2 linked regions of the Saccharophagus degradans 2-40 genome follow. The protein of the gene in region 2 interacts with the protein of the main gene of each other region in a pairwise test. Links are inferred from orthologs where the notes say so. Each region holds a gene or a part of one and is shown on either strand. Other genes may lie near its edges.

Region 1 (8,144 bases), 2.3 Mb from region 2 along the record:
AATTTACCTTGATCCAGCGCCTGCTGGACTTTGATAGCAATATTTTTCTTGGTGTCTTTTTTATTTTCTGGCTCGTAAATTTTAACGGAAGCGTCGTCGGATTTACGTGCAAGCTCAAGCGCTTTGTGCGCGTGATCAATAGGGATGTCGGCCTTGGTAGAAATCTCGTTAATTAGAGATATACCAATATTGTAGGTGAATTGCATTGTGGAGCCATCTACATCCACAATATAGTCACGTAATTGTTGGCAAATCTTTTCTGCTCGTTGGGCTGCTGTCTGAGGGTCGATTTTGGGTATCAACACCATGAAAGAGTCTTCGCTATAGCGGCAAAGTGTATCGCCCTTCTTCATGAGTTCTGCTGCATATTGTGCAATTTGGGCAACCACTAAGTCGGCGGATGCGATACCCACTTTGCTTTGCACTGTTTCTGAAAATGCATCGATACCTATATGGAATAGGGCGCTGTTGTAAACGCCATTTACGGCATTGTTTACTTCTTTGTCGAGAATATCTATAAGGTAAGTTTTGTTGTATAGGCCGGTGGCGATATCTTGGTTTTTAATTTGTGCGAGTTGCGCTTCTAGCTCTTCGTTGTCTGTCACATTGGCGCGCACAACAAATTGTATACAGCTTTCTTCGTCGTAGGTTGCTTTACGCACGTCTACTTTTAATTTTCTGGTGCTGTCGTCTGCAAGTAGTGCTGAAAACTCTAGAGCAGTAGTATCGACATCACTGCCTTTTAAGGTGAATTCTTTTAAGAATTTTTTAACAGCGGCTTGATCTGCTTCGGCAATAACATCAATTACCGGCATACATTCAATGTCGTCGCGGGACTCGTGATCTAGCAGTTCTGCAAAGGAATCATTAGCGTATAAAAACATGCCGTCTTGAACGAAGGCTATTGCATCTCGCGAGCTGTCTAATAGTTGTTGATTGCGGCGTTCAACCTCTTTGTGGCGGCGTTCGGCAAAGCGTCTGTGCTCTCGCTGCTCGAGGGCGTTTAGTTCGCGTTCTATTACCAATAGCAGATGTTGGTCTTCATCTAAACGCACAACATCTGCAGCGCCCATTTTCATCCCCTCTACAACGGGATGGGAGCCTTCTTTATCAGTAAGTAATATGGTAGGAATATCTTTATTTAGCCGACGGATAACTCTAATTGCATCCTGCGGAACAAGATTGGTGGTCTCATCGTGAGCAATTAATAGGTCCCAGCCTTTCTCTTGCAATAACTTGTTAAGTGCTTCGTCGGATTCTACGTATTGGGCTCGTGCTGGTCTGCCGGCATTGTGGAGCATGCTTGTTAGCCGCTCAGCTTCGGCACGGGAGTCATTTAGAATTAACAGTCTAATTGTTCTGGTTTGACTCATAGTGTTTATTTGATCCGGTAATGACTGCTTATTGGTCTAACAGGCTAGGGGAGGTGATTGTGGTGGCGACGGTGTTGTGCAGCTAGATAGCCAACAATTTTATCGCTTGTCCCCAATGCTGTTAGTGCAAAATTGTTTCTCAAGTTTAACGCTGTTACTCGTCGCAAGTCCAGAAACCACGCCGTATAGGCGGCGATAACAGGATGTTTATCACAACCTGTTAATCGTCATCCCAAGAAGAATCGAAAGATTGCTTGCTAGGTGGTGTGACGGGCCTTGAACGTGGTTCTTCATCTTGCATTTGTTCTAACTGTGTAAAAGCAAACTGTTTGATATTGCTGGTGGAAAACAAGCATTTGCCCAGTTTAATAGAGAGTGTTTGCTCTCCATTCAATAATTTTGCTTTCCCACCCTCACCAAACGGCGCTGTTGCGGTAATAAGTGTGGGCTGCGTGCGGCCATCTGCTTTTTGGCTCACGTGAATGGCGCGCATGTAATCTGAATGGCCACCCATATCGTAAACCTGCGCAATTGCACTCGCCTTTGGGTGCTGACTAATAATCTTAATACCCAGTTGCGATGCTTGTTTTAATTGCTTCACCCAGCGAATAACAGCAACGCTCCAGTGCAGGCGACCAAGCTCTTTGATTGCGATTATTTCGCCCGCCTGAATATTGGAAGGCATTTTGTCCTTCCAAAGTAAACAGTAGCCCCCTGGGCTGGCATTCACTATGCTTACTTTGTTGGCGGGCATTGCAGCTGCTTTGCTGCGCTCGCCATTGGGTGTTACCGAGCTGTGAAAATCGCCGTACTCGCGATCATTTAACGGGTTAGACAGATTGATAGATCCAGTAAAGTCATTAAACGACATGCCGCCGGCAATAGCTTGATGGCAATCGGTGAGGCCTGCACATATTTCTGCTGTCGCTTGAACCGGGCGACGCTCCTGCCCCCGCTGCGCCACATGCCCCCAAGCATCTAAAGCGTGCTGCAGAAGCGCTGCTGGGAAGTCGGCAGCAACACGTATGCCGCTCGACTGAGGTGTACTTTCGCCGGTGGATATCTTGGCAAGCATGCCCAGCAGGGCGCCCATATCTATTTCAAGTAATAAATCGCTTTGTTTGCCGTCGAATCTATTTTTGTAAGTGGGTGGGGTGCCAGCAGATAAATTCACTATAAACAGATTGTTTTTGTTGCTGGTAATGCCTTTGTTTAGCTTTACTAATTCGCTCCACGTTTCGAGTGCAGCGTTTAAATGTGTAACGTCGTGCTGGTTTAGCTGATTAGGCCGGCTGGCAGCTAGCAGCAGTGTGCGAATATAGGCTGCGCTAATTGTCGTTGTGCGTGAGGTTTCTAGTAAGGCATCAACCACCGACTTCTCATTTAATTCGTAGTACTCACTAATTTGGTATAGCGCGTGTAGTGATTTCCATAGGCCCTGTGGCGGTTGGGTATACAGTTGAAAACCGCGATAGAAAATAAGGCTAATTGCCGTGATAGCGCGGTGTAATATTTGCGACAGGTCAGTGTAGGTTTGCTGCTTGAGCCTGCCGCTTTTAATACAGTCAGCTAGGCATACTAAGTAGCCGTCGAGCATTTGTTTCTGTAGTGCCTGAGCGACAATGGCTGTTTTTTGTGCCGTTTCAGGCAGTACTACCGGTTGATTCAAAAACTCTCTAGTTAGCCCCGTGATGCAATGCTGCACCCGCGGCCGCAAAAGCTCTAGCATTTCCATGCGAACACTGTAGTTGCATTTTAATTTGCTTAGCTCGGGTAGGGCTTTGTACAGAACAACACTGGTATGGGATATTTGCGTGGCTTTTAGGTCGCTTGCCCATTCGGCAAGCTTAGCGGGCTTATTGCTATTACAAAAAGTTAGGCGAGACAGATCCTGCACTGGCAATGCCATTTGTGCGAGTAGCTCAATTGGATTCTGTTCTTCCGCCATGAATTCGAAACGCTTCATCAATGAATGTAATAGCTCGTGCTCCTATCGCACGGCTTGTTCGGCCCTATGTCGTAACGTAAAAGGTAGTGTATATCGCAATGTACACCTAATTATTAGTATAGCCTAGGTTATGCTCGGCACCGTATACCGCCGTTTTTGATGCAGCATTGGGTACTTCTCTTACTAACTTGGGTACTAGGTAGCCAGGTAGAGTAGCCAGCAAGTGGTTGTGCAACGCTATAGCGGAAGCTTCATCAACATCAAAGTGCGCGGCGCCCGTTACTTTATCTAATAGATGCAAATAGTAAGGCAGTATGCCACAACTGAACAACCGTTTGCTGAGTGAAACTAGGCAAGACGCTGAATCATTCACACCTTTTAGTAAAACTGACTGATTTAGCAGGGTAATATTTGCTTTTTTTAGTATTTTCAGGCGGTTATGTACGTGCTCATCAATTTCTGCTGCATGATTAATATGCACCACAATTACACATTGCAACCGTGTTTTGACAAGCGTATCAACTAATTCACTCGTTATGCGGTTTGGCAGAACAACGGGAAGGCGGGTGTGAATACGCAGGCGTGTTACATGCGGTATGACGGCTATTTGGTTTACTAGCCATTGCATTTGCCTGTCGGATACCGCTAGCGGGTCGCCACCGCTTAAAATCACTTCGTCAATGGATTCATTGTCGGCTATATAGCGCAGCGCTTCTTGCCATTCTGCGCGGCTAGGGGTGTTGGTTTGGTAGTCAAAGTGCCTTCTAAAACAGTAACGGCAGTTAATGGCACATTGCGATGCACTAATAAGCAGTACTCTACCGTGATATTTGTGGATAACACCTGGGGCAGGGTTGAAGCTTTGCTCTGCCAATGGGTCGGCGGTGTAGCTTGCGGGAGATGTTAGTTCTGCCCCCAAAGGCAGGACCTGTCTAAGCAATGGGTCGTCTACATCGCCGGGTTTTATACGAGATGCGTATGATTGCGTCACCCGCAGCGGAAACAGCTTATTGGCCTTTTGCGCACTTTCTAGCAGTGATTCGGGCAGCTCTAGGCGTTCCAAAAGCTCCGCAGGGTCGGTAATCAGCGAAGAAAGCTCTTCTTGCCAGCTTATACTCTGCCATGTTGGGATAGTTCGTTGTATCATTAGCGCCTTTTTGGGAATCTCGTTGGCCCGTCCAGTAAGGTTAACGGGGTTAGATTGGGTTTTGGCTCTGCTATCTGGCGCTTAGTGCGTGCAGCAGTGTTTGGTTAAAGCCGCGTATTTAAACAGCTATTGAATCAGCTATTCAAACAAAAGTTGTGCCGGTAGTGTTCATTAAAGGTTAGAGATCGAAAATGGCAACGTATTCAGCAAGTGATTTCCGCAGTGGTTTAAAAGTAATGCTAGATGGCGACCCGTGCGCAATCGTAGAAAACGAGCTTGTTAAGCCTGGTAAAGGTCAAGCTTTTGCCCGTGTTCGCTTGCGTAACTTAAAAACCGGCCGCGTGTGGGAGCGCACGTTTAAATCTGGCGAAACCTTGGAAGGCGCCGATGTAATGGATCGCGACATGGAGTATCTCTACACCGATGGTGAGTTTTGGCACTTTATGGAGCCAGATAGCTTCGAACAGTACCAAGCAGACGCAAACGCTGTAGGTGATTCCGCAAAGTGGCTGCGCGAACAAGACAAAGTAATTGTTACTTTATTCAACGGTTCGCCGTTGGCTATTACCCCGCCAAACCACGTTGAGTTGGAAATTGTAGAAACTGACCCCGGTTTGAAAGGTGATACTGCGCAAGGCGGCACTAAGCCTGCAACCCTTACTACGGGGGCGGTTGTAAAAGTACCTCTGTTTATATCCACCGGCGAAGTGGTACGCGTTGATACGCGCACTGGTGAATACCTAGGCCGAGCCAGTAAATAAGCGTAGCGCTAGCGTTACTAACGGGGCCTTCTGGCCCCGTTTTCAATTGTGCAATCCATTTATACGAGTTCGACTATGTGGCAGCCCTCCGCATCTGCAATTAATTTAAAAGCGCGCAGTGCATTATTGCGCGCTATTCGCGAATATTTTTACCCGCGCGCCGTCATAGAGGTGGACCCTCCTGTTATTGGGCGTCACACGGTAACCGACCCCTACCTTGAGCCATTAACGGTGAGTATGGGGGCTAACAACCCAGTGGGTTACTTGCAAACATCGCCCGAGTATTTTATGAAGCGCATGCTTGCGAGCACTGGCGAGTCAATGTACTACTTGGGCAAAGCCTTTCGTCGCGATGAGTCGGGCCGAAAACACAGCCCTGAATTTACCATGTTGGAATGGTATAGGCCTGGGTTTGACGATATAGACTTGCGTAAAGAGGTGCTCGATTTGGTTGGCTATGTAAAAAACCAGCTTGCAGAGCAGGGGGCGGTTGTAGCCACTAATGATTGGGCTGTTTCAGAAATAAGCTATGAAGATGTGTTTAACAATGCGCTTGGGGTTAACCCGCATACGGCGCCAGTGGCCGAATTGAAGCAAATTGCGCAGGCTAAATTAAATGTAGATTGGGATGATGACCACCGCAACACTTGGTTGGACTTGTTATTTAGCCACTTAATTGAACCGAATTTACAGGGCTGTGTGTGCGTGTTTGATTTTCCAGCCTGTCAGAGCGCGCTGGCAAAAGTAAAAGTGCGCAGCGATGGGGTTGCCGTAGCTCGCCGGTTTGAGGTGTATATAAACGGGGTGGAGCTAGCAAATGGCTACTGGGAGCTTACCGATGCCGCTGAACAGCGCAAACGTTTTAACGCAGACCATGCTCGACGCGCAGAGCTAGGCTTAAGCCTTCCACAAATAGATGAAGCGTTTATGGCTGCAATTGAAGCCGGTTTACCCGAATGTGCCGGCGTAGCCTTGGGGGTGGATCGCCTGCTAATGGCGTTGTTGGGGGCAGATAAGCTAAGTGATGTGTTGCCTTTTACTGCTCCAAGCTAAATTAAAGCGCGGTAGCAACCGCGCTTTAACTGCTAATCATTTACTCGCAATCGCACTGAATACCGTGGTTCATATCTAGTGCTGGGCTTTGCGACTGTGGTACACCGACGACGCGTGCAGGCACACCAACAACCGTAGTGTGTGGAGGCACAGCTTCAAGCACCACACTGCCAGCGCCTACCTTTGCCCCTTCGCCAATTTCTATATTGCCAAGAATTTTAGCGCCGGCGCCCACCAACACGCCCTTGCGTACTTTGGGGTGACGATCGCTGGCTTCTTTGCCGGTTCCGCCAAGGGTGACGCCTTGCATTAGCGATACATCATCTTCGACGACGGTAGTTTCACCAATTACTATTCCTGTGGCGTGGTCCATCATAATGCCTTTACCTATGCGCGCAGCAGGGTGAATGTCTACCCCAAAGGTAAGCGCAATATGGCTTTGTAAGAAATAGGCCAAAGATTTACGACCGCGTTTGTACAGGCAGTGGGCCACGCGGAATGCTTGCAACGCGTGAAAACCTTTAAAGTATAAAAAGGGCAATGCATACGAATTGCAGGCCGAATCGCGATCGAAAACGGCGCGAATATCTGCGCGCACGGCTTCGCTAATGCAGCTGTCGTGGCTCATCGACTCTTCAATAATCTCACGAATTTGCAGGGCCGATATCGCAGGGTTTGCCAGTTTGTGGGCCAAGTGAAAGCTCAAGGCGCTTTCTAGTGTATCGTGATTTAAAATAGTTGCGTGTAAGAAACTCGCCAATGCGGGTTCTTCTTCCACTTGTTCCCGAGTTTCTTGGCGGATGGTTTGCCAAACTGGGTCCAACTCCTGAGACTTTTGGTCCGCAAGGGTCGAAATGGGTGTTGTTTTGTGCATGTCACACTCCAAATGGGGTTTCAGGCGTTATTATTGGGTTTGATGAGACTAAAAGCAAAGGGCAAAGTCATGTGCGGTAGATTTGTAAATCATTTAGCGGATATGCATCGCTGGGCAGCCTTGCTAAAGGGTTGGCCTGCAGGCGGCGCATTGAGCTATAACGTTGCCCCTACTACTCAGGTACCTCTACTTACCGCGCAAGGCTCACAGGTGATGAGTTGGGGCTTGGTTCCCGCATGGTCTAAGGAAGCCAAAACACAATACGCCACCTTTAACGCCCGCTTAGAGAGCGCCGCCGAAAAGCCTGCCTTTCGCAATGCTTGGCGAGCAAAGCGCACCTGTATTGTGCCTATGCTCGGCTATTACGAGTGGCGGGTTGAGGGGGGTAAAAAACAACCTTATCTTGTGCAGCATGCATCGCAGCCTTTATTTGTTGCGGGGCTATGGGAGCCGCGCCAAGCTGCCTCATCATTTACCCTACTTACTCGCCCTGCGTGTGAAAACCTAAACGCGTTGCACCCGCGCCAGCCCTGTGTGTTGCCTGTTGAAGCGTTAGAGGGGTGGCTGCAAGGGGATATACAATTAATGGATGAGCCGCCAGTACAGGTGAATCAATATTTGGATTATTACGCGGTATCCACCGAGGTGGGCAGCGTAAGGAATGATCATGAGCGCCTTATTAAGCCGCTTGAGGGCGATAGCGAGCCAGACCTGTTTGGCTGATTAAGTGAGTTTGGCTGATTATGTGGTTTAGCTAAAAAGACTGGCCTAATACCGTTACTCTAATGAGAACCATTAGGGTGTGTATATGCCGCCCAACACCGCTTCACGACTAGCGCCAGTTACTGCAGGGACATTGCCCGGTTGGTTTTCTAGCCTGCGCATAGCCAACCAAGCAAAGGCCATGGCTTCTACCCATGTTGGTGCTATACCAAGCTGCTGGCTCGTTACTGTGGGCTTTTGGGGGTAATGGTGTTGAATGCGTTCA
Region 2 (8,125 bases):
ATGGGTAAAAGCAAGAATAATGTAAAGGTAAGCGTGAAAGTCAAAGGGGGCAACCCACCCGAAGGGCTAATTAAATTAAACGATAACATAGTTAAAAGTATCCCATAAATTAATTTAGCATAGGGCAGTCTTCATACGCTTAAGTTTGCTCTAGTGGAATATTTAAACGCTTTGTTACGCCAGCTAGCTTGTATCTGTTTGGCCAAACAAAAAACCAACTAATCTGAAATGGAGAGCAACAATGTCTGTAGGTAATGAATTTAGTGGTTTGCCAATGGAAGAGCTAATTGGCGGCCCGTTGGCGGCATCATGCATTGCGCAATATAACCTTGCGCAAACCATGGTAACTTTTATCAATAAAATTGGTTTTAAAGATGGTAAAACCACCACGCTAGATTTCGATTTAGAGCGTCCGGTGGATAACGGCTCTGGCACGCTTTCTACTGAAGTTGTTTCAGTAAAAGCACCTTTGTTGGGCCTCGTGCCCATCCCTGCATTACTTATCGAATCGGTAACTATCGATTTTAGTATGGAAGTTAAATCTTCAACTACCTCTAAAACGTCTACCGAAGCATCTGTTGAAACAGAAGCTAGTGGCGGCGGTTTGTTTTGGAAGGGGTCTATCAAGGGTAAAGTGGCTACTAACCGCGAAAATACACGCTCTACTGATAATACGGCTAAATACAATGTGAACGTGGTTGCAAGACAGCAGCAACCGCAGGAAGGTATGGCTAAGTTGATGGACTTAATGGCGAGCGCCGTCGACCCCATCAAAATTACCGTAGGTGGTGCTAGCTAAGCGTTTGTACTAACTGCAATGGCACAGTTTCAAGCCTCAATCGCCCAGTGTTTTAAACTGCTATCGAACAGTATTGTTACGCGGGCATTGGGGCTATATGCGTGGTTTAGGCCCGCATCTCCTATTGCATCTGCACTTGCATCTCCCCCGGCATCTAATGTGCCAAATGCCTCAAGTGAGAACGAGCCTGATGCAGCAGCCTCTACGCCGCAGTCAGCAACGCCTGTTGCGCCGTTAACGGATGAGCAAGTATGCGAGTTGCAGGGTATTGTGCGTACGAATTTGACCCAAATAAGCGATGTGCAAAAGCGCTACTCGAAACGTGGCTATAGAATAAAAATAGAGTAACAATAATTGTATAAGCTAATAATCGCACAGTGATAATGCTTGAATATCAAAGTGTGTCTCAATGAAGCAAACAATAAGCAAAATTAAGAAGTGATGAGTAACGGTAGTGTTATATGAAAATTCAGTTAACCGATGCCGAAGCCGAAAAGGTATATCAAATACTCGGTGAGGATTTTTTTAAACAGCTAGATGCTCAGCAACGCCTCAAGCGCACCGTAACAATGGTGGCAATAATAGCTGCGCCCATTATCGCGGGGTTGTCGATCTATTTTGTACTTAAAACTTTTTTATCCTAAATTTTAATATAATACTTAGTTTGGTCGCGGTGCATTGGAGGCATTATTCAAAATGTTAGATCTCGAAGAAGATTTGTCTGTGCTTACGCCCGCACAGCTTTATACTTTGGCAATACAATATGAGCGTGGTGAAGGTGTAGAGAAAGATATGCAAAGGGCGGTAGATCTCTACGAGCGCAGCGCACAAAAAAATCATTTAGATGCTCAGTTTACTCTCGGCATTTTATATATGCAGGGGGTGGGTGTTGAGCAAGATGTGGATGATGCGCTCTACTGGTGGAAAAAGGCCGCTAGGGCAGGGCACGATAAGGCGCAGTTCAATCTGGGTGTAAGTTTCTACAACGGCCATCGCGGTAAACCCGATTACGCTGAAGCGGTTAGATGGTTAGAGAAATCTGCACGCGGCGACAATACCCGCGCTATGTTTTTTCTTGGGCGCGAATACTACACGGGTAAAAATATTCCTCAAGATTTTGTGCTAGCACACAAATTACTACTAAAAGCCGCAAATAAAAATTTGTTAGATGCACAAGTAGATATTGGTTTGATGTACGCGCTTGGTCAGGGTGTTCGCACACCAGACCCAGTATCTGGTTTCGCATGGGTGAAGGTGGCGGCCGATCAGGGGGCGGAAAATGCGAAAACCGTATTGGATGCCTTCGATAAAGATTTTAATTTTACCCAAGCAAATAGAGAAAAAGCAGAGCGTCTAGCCGCTAGTTTGTTAGCTAAAGTCATTAAGGTTTGAGCTGCTTTTGGCACGGCTCGCAGTGGTTGTTTTGCCGCTTAAGTGGTTGCTGAGCATATTTGCTTAGTGGCATTTAGAACCGTGTCGTCTATGTTACTGCACGACTACAGCGAGATTGCTTGTGGTCGTGCACGTCCTCGTATACGTATCCCCGTCAGTGCTACTACATTGCACTCTTGTTAATATGTTGGTTTAGCCGGCATAATTGCCCCACAATTAGACCCCTATTAGCTTTGCGTGTGTAATGCTAGCGCTAAACCTAGGGTTACATACCTACTAACTCCATTAAACGTTAATAATTCGACGTCGATAATTCGAGATTCCCATGCCTGCAAGTAGTTTTTTCGCCCTGTTAGATGATATTGCAACAGTTTTGGACGATGTTGCGCTAATGAGTAAAGCTGCCACTAAAAAAACCGCTGGCGTACTAAGCGATGATTTAGCCCTAAACGCCCAGCAAGTAAGTGGTGTGAAGGCAGACCGAGAGTTGCCCGTTGTTTGGGCTGTGGCAAAGGGCTCATTACTTAATAAAGTGATATTGCTGCCTTTAGCATTGCTAATTAGTTTGTTTGCCCCTTGGTTAATCACCCCGTTATTGATGATTGGTGGGGCGTACTTGTGCTTTGAGGGAATGGAAAAAATATGGGGGTTGTTTTTTCACCCGAAAGAAGAGCTGGAGCGCAAGCAAAAGCGAAAAACCGTTGCCAATGCACAAGAGTTGCTGGCATTAGAGAAGAAAAAGATTCGCGGTGCAATTCGTACAGATTTTATATTGTCGGCAGAAATTATTGTTATTGCTCTGGGTGTGATGAGTGAGTACTCGTTTGTAAAGCAATGCTTAGCGCTTAGTTTTGTGGCCATTGGTATTACTGTCGCCGTTTACGGTGTGGTGGCTGTTATTGTAAAAATAGACGATGCTGGCTTGTTTTTAGCGAATAAAGCCAGCTTGGTATTGCAAAAGGTGGGAGCTGGGTTGTTGTGGTTCGCGCCGCAATTAATGAAAATGTTGTCAATACTGGGTACCGCTGCCATGTTCCTTGTGGGCGGCGGTATTTGGTTTCACGCTATTGCATGGTTGCACCATGTAGATCACTCTATTCATGCCACGCTTAGCGGTTGGTTGCATGGCAATTGGTTTGAAGGCGTCGCTGTGTCGCTGGCGTCGATCGTTTGGCAGGGGCTGATTGGTCTAATTGTTGGGGCTATTGTATTGCTAATTGTTACGCTTGTATTTAAAGCGATGGGTAAGGAGCATTAATGTCAGACGAAAAACCCACTGCAACTATTCTTCCGTTTAAACGGCCAACCGCTGCGCAAAAACACAAGGGTAAAACGCTTTGTCGCGAAGGGTTTCACAAATGGAAAGTGGTTACCAATAATAAGTTTGATACTAAACAGGGTAAGCTCGTTACTGTGTACGAATGCGCGCGTTGTGGTAAGCAAAAGGTGAAGGCCCATTAGCGGCTATTTGTTCAATTTTCTGCAAAGCTAAACGTTAAGTTGTGGCGGCTAAGTGCGAGAAAGTGAAGTAGAAGACGAGTAGATTATTAAAGATAGAAAGTGAAAGGTAGAACGTGGAAAGTAGAAATCGGAAAGTAGAAAGTGGAAAATAGACATTAGCGCCTAGAAAGTTGCGCCGCGAGCGAAACGCCCGCGGCAAAAGGTATTACTGCTGGCTTAACCACTCGTCGTCAGACTCTTCAGTAATATCTGCAAACAGTGGCGTAGATAAATAGCGCTCACCGGTATCCGGTAGCATTACTACAAACGTACTGCCAGTAGGTGCTTGCTTAGCGTAGGCAATCGTTGCCGCTAAGGTGGCGCCAGAAGAAATTCCACAGAATATACCCTCTTGTGTAGCCAGAGCTTTGGCGGTGGCTATAGCGTCATCGTCGCTTACGGTTACTATTTCATCTGCAACGGTTTTGTCTAGCACTGCAGGCACAAAATCGGGTGTCCAGCCTTGTACTTTATGCGGTGACCAAGGGTTGCCGCTTAGCATGGCTGCATTTTGTGGTTCGGCCACAATCACTTTTAGGTCTGGGCGGGCCAGTTTTAGCATTTGGCCTGCGCCTGTCATGGTGCCGCCGGTACCCCAACCACTAACAAAGTAATCTAAATCTTTACCTGCAAAATCGCGCAGTATTTCTGGGCCTGTTGTATTGCGGTGGTAGGCAGGGTTGGCTTCGTTCTCAAATTGGCTAGCTAAAAACCAACCGTGCTTTTCGGCAAGCTCTGCAGCTTTTTTAACCATGCCAGTCCCTTTTTCGGCAGCTGGGGTAAGGATTACTTTTGCGCCGAGTGCCTTCATTAATTTACGGCGCTCTACCGAGAAGGTTTCTACCATAGTCGCCACAAATGGGTAGCCTTTAGCAGCGCAAACCATTGCTAATGCAATCCCAGTATTGCCCGAGGTAGCTTCTACTACGGTTTGGCCTGGCTTAAGCACACCGCGCTTTTCGGCGTCGTCGATAATGGCAAATGCCAAGCGGTCTTTTACCGACGCCATAGGGTTAAACGATTCAACCTTAACGTAAATATTCTGCCCTTCTGGGGCGAGCTTATTTAAACGAACGATTGGGGTGTTGCCTATGGTGGCTAATATATTGTCGTATAGCATAAATGCATCCTTATATTTAATGGCGCAAAGCACGCTAGAGTGCTGTGGGGCAGCCGTAAACAGTTAACTTACTGTTACATTGTGAGTGATGTAAAACGATGGCTAGTGTACACCAATTAGATGCGGGCGTGGCCCAGTGGTATGAATGGCGTTAAAAGTGGTAGGTAAACCCGAGTTGTATGCTACGACCTCTATTGGGGATACCTTGTTGCAAGCTTGAACTTTCTGGGGCGGTAGCTATGTTGCTATCAAATACATTGTAGGCCTTAAGGTAAACATTTAACTGTGAATTAATGGCTCTACTTAATTTGGCTGTTGCAAGTGTGAATGCATCTACTTGGGTGCGCTGCGAGTCGTCGCCGTTGGTGGCCATTTCCGTTTCGCCGTGCCAGTAGGCGCCTACATTCGCATTCCATTGTTGGTGCTGGTAGCTCACCATTAAAGAAGCCAGACGGCTAGCTTCGCGGTAAGAGGTTTCTGGTTTATCCCAAATCGCGGTGGTGTTGGCGCGCACAAAAAGTTTAGGTGTTGCCTGTAGCGCTAGTTCGAGCTCTGCGCCGCGCACAGGGCTTTGGTCCATGTTGAAGTTCTGCTGGGTGCGCTCACCAATGCTTTGCTGCACTATTGCGTTTGTAAATTGATGTTCGAAAATACCGCTGGTTAGGCTGTATTTTTCACATTGAAATATCCAAATTATTTCGGATGTTGTTACCACCTCGGGTTGTAAGTTTGGGTTGCCTAAAAACTGTGGGTTATCGGTTAAATTTAGCTCGGCTTCTGAGGGCGCTCGGTAGGCTTCGGCGTACAAGTATTTAAACGTGTTGGCGTCTGTTGGCGTGTACACCAACGCTAAGCGTGGGCTAAGCCTATTGCCTATGTTCGAAAACTCATCGTGGCGAGCACCGAGGGTGATGTGTAGCTTGTCGGCAACGGTGGTTTGATGTTGTAAGTAAACACCTAGAATATCCCGCGTGGATGCATGCTGTGCTGGCGGGCCGTCGGTTTGTTTGCCGTAGTAGGTAATGGGAAACTCGCGCGCAATAAACGCTTTTATATCGTAGTTGGTGGTCACCTGTAATTCTGGAGAGTCTATATGGCGGTAGCTTGCTCCAAACTGCAGTTTATTGGCACTGTTTAATTGCCAGTTATTTGTCCACTGCAATTCATATTCGCTATACACATTATCTTTAGTGCCGCCTGTAAACGGTGCATCGCTAGATGGAGTGCTCATGTCCCTCATGCTACCAGCGGGCAGTAACTGTTGAATTCTTAGTGTGCTCGAGCGCGTGTAATTTGCACTTATCATTGACGAGCTGTTGTCTAAACGAAAAGTTTGCACTAGTTCCAATGCGCTTAGTTCGCTTTTGTGTTTGTTTACGCCGTTGGCAATGCCGCCATTTAGGTAAAAGTCTTCAGCTTCTGCAGCGTAGTGTTGGAGTTTAAGCTGGGTATTATTTTTTTGCGCTTTTATATTAAGGCTCAACCGACTTTTCGGGTCCTGTGTGGCTACAGTTCCATCGGGCGAGGTGCTAGAAGGAATGTTGTAATTGTCGCCGCCATCCTGTTGTATATCCAGAAAGCTGTCTATTTGGATATGTGCAACTTGCTGTGAATTAAAAAAGTTAAGCGCTGTGTGGTCAAAACTACCCACTTCCAAAGAGGCTCGGTTTTGATTCGAGAGGGTAACAATATTAATAACGCCTTGCATGGCATTGGAGCCATACAGGGCAGAACCTGGCCCTCGAATAAACTCAATGCGCTCAATATTAGCCAGTGGGAACTGAGGCACAATACTCGACGCGCCACTTGTACGCGGGTCATTAATACGTTGGCCATCTACCAATAATAATATTTCAGAGCTTGACCCGCTTATGCGACGGGCGCGAGATGTGTAGGGAGCGTAAATTGGGCTGCCGCCATTGCGATTAGATTGATAGCCAGGCGCGAAATTAACTAGCTGATCGAGAGTAGCTAACCCCATAGCTGCGATTTCGGTATGGGTAAAAACCGATACCGCTGCAGGCGCCAGCCTGAAGGTTTGCTCGTCGCGTGTTGGCCCTGTTACTTCTATATCAAGTAACTGTGCAAGGCTCATGCTTAGCAAGGAAGAATCGTGAGCTTCTTCTTGTTTGGCATAACCTTCGTTCGCCAGTGCAATACCTATTGCTAAAGTAAGCACCTTAAAACGCGACGCTAGTATTTGTCTTATCATGGGGGCTAGGCGCTATTAGGCTCTTTAAGTGTTGGGGCTATAAGGCTGCGCAGGCTAAATCACTATGCTGGCGCGGAATGTATGCATTTGGTGGCGGCGTTAAATCAGCCTCTTAGGCTAAGTATAGACGCATTTGGGCACCTTTAGAGGGTATAAAGCGTATGCGTAATAATAGTGCATATTGGGGCGCTACTTTTCTTTTAATGGCTCAATAATATGCTCTAGGCCGTTAATCTTAATTTCTAAAGTAATGCCAAGTAGCGTGCCAAGCTCGCCTTGTGGCCAGCCTTTGTGCTGAAACCACAACAGATACTCTTCTGGCAGATCTATGAGTAAACGACCGCCATATTTGCCGAAAGGCATTTTGGTGCGAGCAATTTTTAGTAGGTGGGCTTTTTCTAGCATGGTGATGTTAGGTGCAGTGAATTGGCTGCGTATGGTAGCACTGTTGGATTTGGAGTTGTGCCTGTCGCTGTTTAATAAAGCAGGGGGTGGCGGTGATTTAATTCACTCTGTATATGGCATGGGCTACAAGGTAGAGTAGCGGTTGCTCATTGCAGTACAAAAAATAGACGTTTTTACACTTTAGCCCCTCTTCTGCGGCCATTAACTAGGGTACAATGCGCGCCTCTTTTTTCTAATTGATGTGCATATGCAACCTATAAAAGTCGCCCCACAGCTTCAATCCTTTCCTAAATACTGGGCATCTTGCTTCGACCCCGCGCCGTTCCTGCCTATGAGCCGTGCCGAAATGGATGAGCTGGGCTGGGATAGTTGCGACATTATTATTGTAAATGGCGATGCCTACGTTGATCACCCAAGCTTTGGGGGTGCCCTTATAGGCCGCTTGCTAGAGGCGCAGGGCTTTCGTGTAGGTATGATTGCGCAGCCAGACTGGACCGACGTGGAGTCTTTTCGGGTATTGGGCGAGCCCAACCTATTTTTTGGCATAACGGCGGGCAACATGGATTCCATGATCAACCGCTACACCGCCGACTTGCGTATGCGCCACGACGATGCTTACACGCCCAATAATGAAGGCGGTAAACGCCCTGAACGAGCGGTAACGGTATATAGCCACCGCTGTCGCGAAGCATATAAA

What was found.
Region 1: the proteins of cysK (region 2) and cysE interact in binary tests that used the Escherichia coli proteins (3 or more experiments, as listed by UniProt). The link is inferred for Saccharophagus degradans 2-40 from one-to-one orthologs.

The regions. Positions count from the first base shown.
Region 1 is NC_007912.1:1,380,274-1,388,417, forward strand. Bases 5,240-8,144 are described here. They hold cysE (serine O-acetyltransferase), read right to left. Parts: upstream 7,157-8,144; coding sequence 6,323-7,156; downstream 5,240-6,322. Other genes in these bases: epmA (EF-P lysine aminoacylase EpmA), read left to right, coding at 5,305-6,282; SDE_RS05685 (SOS response-associated peptidase), read left to right, coding at 7,226-7,879; SDE_RS05690 (anhydro-N-acetylmuramic acid kinase), read right to left, coding at 7,952-8,144. Outside these bases: SDE_RS05655 (EAL domain-containing response regulator), read right to left, coding at 1-1,373; SDE_RS05660 (hypothetical protein), read right to left, coding at 1,594-3,321; EF-P beta-lysylation protein EpmB, read right to left, coding at 3,428-4,468; efp (elongation factor P), read left to right, coding at 4,660-5,229.
Region 2 is NC_007912.1:3,675,826-3,683,950, reverse strand. The notes cover bases 2,835-5,720. They hold cysK (cysteine synthase A), read right to left. Parts: upstream 4,812-5,720; coding sequence 3,858-4,811; downstream 2,835-3,857. Other genes in these bases: SDE_RS15160 (TonB-dependent receptor plug domain-containing protein), read right to left, coding at 4,963-5,720; SDE_RS15170 (hypothetical protein), read left to right, coding at 3,449-3,652; SDE_RS15175 (DUF808 domain-containing protein), read left to right, coding at 2,835-3,449. Outside these bases: SDE_RS15200 (DUF2589 domain-containing protein), read left to right, coding at 1-108; SDE_RS15195 (DUF2589 domain-containing protein), read left to right, coding at 242-799; SDE_RS15190 (hypothetical protein), read left to right, coding at 818-1,147; SDE_RS15185 (hypothetical protein), read left to right, coding at 1,261-1,443; SDE_RS15180 (tetratricopeptide repeat protein), read left to right, coding at 1,496-2,191; more of SDE_RS15175, read left to right, coding at 2,517-2,834; more of SDE_RS15160, read right to left, coding at 5,721-7,023; SDE_RS15155 (DUF3820 family protein), read right to left, coding at 7,213-7,428; SDE_RS22875 (hypothetical protein), read left to right, coding at 7,427-7,567; SDE_RS15150 (YgiQ family radical SAM protein), read left to right, coding at 7,676-8,125.